Linked DNA regions of Bradyrhizobium diazoefficiens. The protein of the gene in region 1 binds, or shares a complex with, the protein of each later gene. Links are inferred from orthologs where the notes say so. Each region holds a gene or a part of one and is shown on either strand. Other genes may lie near its edges.

Region 1 (3,273 bases):
CACAACGACGTCGATCATCTCGAACGGTTGTTGCAAGTGGCCGGACACGACCGGCCGAAGCTGATTATCTTCGAAACCGTCTATTCCATGGATGGCGACGTGGCGCCGATGCACCGCATCTGCGACCTCGCCGAATACTACGGTGCGATGACCTATGCGGACGAGGTGCACGCCGTGGGCATGTACGGCGCGCGCGGTGCCGGCGTGGCGGAACGCGATGGGGTGATGGATCGGATCGACGTCCTGGAAGGCACGCTCGCCAAGGCATTCGCCTGCGTGGGCGGATACATTGCGGGAAACAGCATCTTGATCGACGCCGTGCGCTCGTATGCACCGGGGTTTATATTTACCACCGCTTTGCCGCCTCCGATTTGCGCCGCTGCCACCGCCGCGATCCGACACCTCAAGGCTTCCAATTGGGAACGCGAGCGACATCAGGAACGAGCTGCGCGCGTCAAAGCCGCGCTCACTGCTGCCGCGCTGCCGGTTATGCCGAGCGAGACCCATATCGTACCGGTACTGGTCGGAGATCCCGAGAGGTGCAAGGCGGCCTGCGATTTATTGCTCGCCGAGCACGGCATCTACATCCAGCCAATCAACTATCCCACGGTACCGCGCGGAACCGAACGGCTGCGGATCACACCAACCCCCTACCACGACGACATGCTCGTGGATGCTCTCGCCCACGCACTGGTGGATGTGTGGGCAAGGCTAGAGCTTGCGCCAAAGGGCTCGTCGGCAGCAGCTGATTATGCGGCTCGTCTTTGCGCCCAATAACCAGTGGCCCCTAGGTCAGCGCCCGCCCCCGCGCAGATAGAAGCAACTCCGGCGCAGTCACGGCAATAGAGCCACAGTCGTCCCAAACAGAAAGGCTACATCTGCTCCAGCCAGTCTTTCGCAAACGCAGTTATGCAACAGACGAGCTTGCGAACAGAAACGGGCAGCCGCACCAGCGGCACCGTTGCCGGCTAACTAACGCCTCGCATACAGGAGCATTTCGTGGCCAAACGCCCTACCCTCACCACAACCAGCGGCATGCCGGTCGCCGACAACCAGAACAGCATCACCGCCGGCCCACGCGGCCCGGTTCTGATGCAGGACTTCCATCTCCTGGAGAGGATGGCGCACCAGAATCGCGAGCGTATTCCAGAGCGCACCGTGCATGCCAAGGGATCGGCTGCCTACGGTACGTTGACCATCACAAATGACATCACGAAGTACACGAAGGCCAAAGCGCTACAGAAGGGCAAGAAGACCGAGGCTTTCCTGCGCTTCTCCACGGTGGCGGGCGAGCGTGGCGCGGCTGACGCTGAGCGCGACGTGCGGGGCTTTGCCCTCCGCTTCTATACTGAGGAAGGCAACTGGGACATCGTGGGCAACAATACGCCGGTGTTCTTCCTTCGCGATCCGCTGAAATTCCCCGACTTCATCCACACCCAGAAGCGGCACCCGCGGACCAACATGCGATCGCCGACCGCGATGTGGGATTACTGGTCGCTATCACCTGAAAGCTTGCACCAGGTGACCATCCTGATGTCTGACCGCGGCTTGCCCCAGAGCTATCGGAATATCGATGGCTTCGGTTCGCATACCTATTCGTTCATCAACGACCGGAATGAACGCCATTGGGTCAAGTTTCACTTCAAGACCATGCAAGGCATCAAGAATTGGACCAACGCCGAAGCGGCCCAGAAGGTCGCCTACGACCGCGAGACCCATCAGCGCGATCTGTTCGACTCGATCGAGAAGGGCGATTTCCCGAAATGGAGGTTTTCCGTGCAGATCATGCCGGAGAGCGACATCGACAAGCACTGGTACAATCCGTTCGACTTGACCAAGGTGTGGCCTCACGCGGACTATCCACTGATCGAGGTCGGCATCCTCGAGCTCAACCGCAATCCGACGAACTATTTTGCCGAGGTCGAGCAGGCGGCGCTCGCGCCATCGAACATCGTACCCGGCATCGGCCACTCGCCGGACAAGGTGCTGCAGGCCCGCATCTTTTCCTATGCGGACGCGCATCGTTACAGGGTCGGCATCAATGCGCACCAACTTCCGGTAAATCGGCCGCGAGCAGAGGTGAACGATTATCATATCGACGGCACGATGCGGCTCGAGGGCAAGCCTTATCCCGACGCTTACTACGAGCCGAATTCGTTTGATGGCCCGCTTGGGGACCACAGCTTCCGCGAGCCGCCGCTCAGGATCACGGGAGATGCCGCCCGCTATGATCATCGCGACGGCAACGACGACTATCGGCAGCCGGGGGAGCTATTCCGGCTGATGACGGCCGATCAGAAGCAGCAGCTGTTCAACAACATCAAGGAAGCGATGGACGGCGTGCCGCCAAAGATCGTCTACCGTCAGCTCGCTCACTTCTACCGCGCCGATCCCGCATATGGTGCCGGCGTCGCCAACGCCCTCGGCGTCGATTTCAAGCCTGGGATGGTCGCCGCGGAGTAGGCCTGCGCTTTGTCGGCCGGCGGCGCTTCCGCGACCGCCGGTCAAGCCATAACGTTCCGCAGCGCCAAGCGATCGCGCCAAGCGGTCATTCCGTTTCCGGAGAGAGCAATGTCCTACAGAATTGCGTCCAAGCTCCTAGCGGAGTTCGTCGGCACCTTCTCGTTCGTATTCATCGGTGCAGGCGCCGCGGCGATAGTCGGCACCGGTGTCGGCCTGCTCGGCGTCGTTGCAGTTGCCTTTGCACACGGCTTGACGATCATGGCGTTCGCCTTCGCGTATGGCTCCCTGTCGGGCGGGCACATGAACCCCGCCGTCACCGTCGGCGTGCTCGCCGCCGGCGCGATGCGTGTCGGCGAGGCGGTTGGCTATATCATCAGCCAGCTCATCGGAGGTATCGCAGGCGCACTGTTGCTGCGGACCGTCTTAGGTGGTTCAGCCACCGGCCTCGGCATGCCGACGCTCGCTCACGACCTCGCGCTCGGCGCCACGACCCTCACGATCACGCCCACAGTCGGCTTTTTGATCGAGGCCGTGCTCGCCTTCTTCCTGGTTACAGTGGTACTCAGCACGGCGGTTGCGGGTCGCGCCGGCAGCCTCGCGCCGCTTGCGATCGGAATGACGCTGACCCTCAACATCCTGATGGGTGGGCCGCTCACTGGCGCCCCGTTCAACCCAGCGCGGGCGCTCGGCCCGATGGTCGCCACCGGCAACTACGGCGATGTCTGGCTGTACTTGGCCGCCCCTATCGTGGGTGCCATCATCGCCGCTATTCTGCATACCGTTATCGCGTGGCTCGCCCATGAGGACGCA
Region 2 (3,115 bases), 1.8 Mb from region 1 along the record:
GGCTCAAGCGCGAGGTGAAGGAGCTGAAACAGCTCGCGCCGAGCGCAAGCCAGCTCGTCGGCCGTTCCCCGAGTGTCAACCAGTTGCGCCAGACTATCGAGCGTGCGGCCAAGGCCAACAGCCGCATCCTGATCGTCGGCCCTGCCGGTGCCGGCAAGGAATTGACCGCGCGCACGCTACATACGGCCTCGGGCCGCGCCGACGGCCCCTTCGTCGTCATCAATGCCGCCGCGATCACTCCGGAGCGGATGGAGCACGAGCTGTTCGGCGTCGAGCAGTCCAACGGCGAGCAGCCGCGCAAGGCGGGTGCGCTCGAAGAAGCCCATGGCGGCACGCTGTTCATCGACGAGATCGCGGACATGCCGCGCGAGACCCAGAACAAGATTTTGCGCGTGCTGGTCGAGCAGTCGTTCCAGCGCGTCGGCGGCACCGCCAAGGTGCAGGTCGACGTTCGCATCATCTCGTCGACCGCGCGCAACCTCGAGGAGGAGATCGCGGCCGGCCATTTCCGCGAGGACCTCTATCATCGGCTCTCGGTGGTGCCGATCCGCGTGCCCGCGCTCTCCGAGCGTCGCGAGGACATTCCGGAGCTGATCGACTATTTCATGGAGCAGATCTCGGCCGGCAGCGGCCTGCCCAAGCGGCAGATCGGGCAGGACGCGATGGCGGTGCTGCAATCGCATGTCTGGCCGGGCAATGTGCGCCAGCTCCGCAACAACGTTGAGAGAGTCATGATTCTGGCCGCGGGCGGACCGGAGGTGATCATCACCGCCGACATGCTGCCGCAGGATGTCGGCTCGATGGTGCCGGCGATGCCGACCAGCAACAATGGCGAGCACATCATGGGCCTGCCGCTGCGTGAGGCCCGCGAAGTGTTCGAGCGCGACTATTTGATTGCCCAGATCAGCCGTTTCTCGGGAAATATCTCTCGCACGGCCGAGTTTGTTGGCATGGAACGTTCGGCGCTGCACCGAAAGTTGAAGGCGCTCGGCGTCGGCTAGCGCCCGACGCCGCGGCCGAACCTTAGGGATACGCGAGGAAAATCATCTATTTCCGTAGTTTTTCGGGGCAAATCCGCATGGCTTGCCGCGTGAAGCAGCTTGCCTAATAAGCCGTCCTGCCCTCTAATCGACCTGCTGTTCCTCCGAGGGGGATCTCATGGGAAACGGCAACCGGAAGAAGGCCTCAATTTTGAAAACAGGGTCACGACCGGCGCAATAAAAAGAAACTCAAAGCGAGAAAAAAACAATGGCGGCAGACCGCGCACAAAACCTACAGGACACCTTCCTCAATCACGTTCGCAAAACCAAAACGCCACTGACGATCTTTCTGGTCAACGGAGTGAAGCTCCAGGGCATCGTGACCTGGTTCGACAATTTCTGTTTGCTGCTTCGGCGCGACGGTCATTCGCAGCTCGTCTACAAGCATGCGATCTCGACCATCATGCCGGGCGCTCCGATCCAGCTGTTCGAAGGCGGCGAGGATCAGCCGGCTTGAGAGTGATCTGATTGGAACCCCGGAATTTTGACGGGGATGCCGATCGTCCGCGGTCGGCAGGGGCTAAGCAGACGGGGCGGGTGCTTGTCATCGGCCCCTATTTGCGCGTGCGCGCGGGCGGTGCCGACGCGCAATCGGAGAGCCATGTCCAACGAGACGCCGAGGCCCGGCTCGACGAAGCCGCCGGCCTCGCGCGCGCGATCGACCTCGTCGTTGCCGACGCCATCATCGCGCCGATCAGCCAGATCCGGCCCGCGACCTATATCGGCAAGGGCAAGGTCGAGGAGATCGCCGCGCTGGCCAAGAGCCTCGACGTCGAGCTCGTCGTGATGGATTGCGCGCTGGCGCCGATCCAGCAGCGCAATCTCGAGAAGGAATTGCACGCCAAGGTGCTCGACCGCACCGGGCTGATTCTCGAAATCTTCGGCCGGCGCGCCAAGACCAAGGAAGGCTCGCTTCAGGTCGAGCTCGCCCATCTCAATTACCAGCGCTCCCGCCTGGTGCGCTCGTGGACCCATCTGGAGCGCCAGCGCGGCGGTTTCGGATTCATGGGCGGTCCCGGCGAGACGCAGATCGAGGCCGACCGCCGCCTGATCCAGGAGCGCATCTCCAAGCTCGAGGGCGAGCTGAAGAAGGTGCAGGCGACGCGGCGGCTGCATCGCGCTGGACGCCTGCGCGTGCCGTATCGCGTCGTCGCGCTGGTCGGCTACACCAATGCCGGCAAGTCGACGCTGTTCAATCGCCTGACCCGCGCCGACGTGCAGGCCGCCGATATGCTGTTCGCCACGCTCGATCCGACCTTGCGCGCGCTGACGCTGCCGCACGGCGGCAAGGCGATGCTGTCGGACACCGTCGGCTTCATCTCCAATCTGCCGACGCAACTCGTCGCCGCCTTCCGCGCCACGCTGGAAGAGGTGCTGGAGGCCGACGTCATCCTGCATGTGCGCGACATCTCGCACGAGGATGCCGAGGCGCAGCAGAGCGACGTCGATGCGGTGCTGCGCCAGCTCGGTATCAACCCCGATGACTCAGGCCGCATCATCGAGGTTTGGAACAAGATCGACCGTTACGATTCCGAACAGCGCGAAGAGCTCCTGAACATCGCAGCCCGCAGGCCGGAGGATCATCCGGCCATGCTGGTCTCCGCCGTGTCGGGTGAGGGGATCGATGCGCTGCTCAGCGCGATCGAGGAGCGGCTCGCCGCAAAACGCACCACGCTCGACCTCTCCATCGACGCCGCCGACGGCGCCGGCATCTCCTGGCTGCATCGCAATTCCGAGGTGCTGGCAAAAGAGCTGCACGACGGCCGTTTCGATATGACCGTGAGGGTCGACGAGACCAAGCGGGATATCCTGGTGAACAGGTTCGACGCCGTGCCGCGCGTGGCGTGATCCTCGTATCCCGGAGATTGCGCTGCGCTTGGGCAACGCACCGGGCAAATCACCTCAACAGGTCGAGGCTCAGAAACTGGTTGTGCGGGCTCGCCTGATAGTCCGCGAACGGTGCGCAGGAAACGAAGCCGACGCTGCGGTAGAGCGTAACGGCAGGGACGTGCAGCGGCGCAGTCCCGGTCTCCAGGCTGAGACGCGCATAACCTCGCTTGCGGCCTTCAGCAATG

The links.
Region 2: the proteins of JJC00_RS12150 (region 1) and hfq are in contact, whole or in part, in a crystal structure (PDB 3VU3), measured with the Escherichia coli proteins. The link is inferred for Bradyrhizobium diazoefficiens from one-to-one orthologs.

Annotation. Positions count from the first base shown.
Region 1 is NZ_CP067102.1:2,665,326-2,668,598, reverse strand. The notes cover bases 299-3,249. They hold JJC00_RS12150 (catalase), read left to right. Parts: upstream 299-1,035; coding sequence 1,036-2,463; downstream 2,464-3,249. Other genes in these bases: JJC00_RS12145 (MIP/aquaporin family protein), read left to right, coding at 2,572-3,249; hemA (5-aminolevulinate synthase), read left to right, coding at 299-777. Outside these bases: more of hemA, read left to right, coding at 1-298; more of JJC00_RS12145, read left to right, coding at 3,250-3,273.
Region 2 is NZ_CP067102.1:4,467,269-4,470,383, reverse strand. Bases 80-2,872 are described here. They hold hfq (RNA chaperone Hfq), read left to right. Parts: upstream 80-1,248; coding sequence 1,249-1,497; downstream 1,498-2,872. Other genes in these bases: hflX (GTPase HflX), read left to right, coding at 1,509-2,872; JJC00_RS20915 (sigma-54-dependent transcriptional regulator), read left to right, coding at 80-1,001. Outside these bases: more of JJC00_RS20915, read left to right, coding at 1-79; more of hflX, read left to right, coding at 2,873-2,888; JJC00_RS20900 (GNAT family N-acetyltransferase), read right to left, coding at 2,938-3,115. UniProt on the Escherichia coli protein: RNA chaperone that binds small regulatory RNA (sRNAs) and mRNAs to facilitate mRNA translational regulation in response to envelope stress, environmental stress and changes in metabolite concentrations.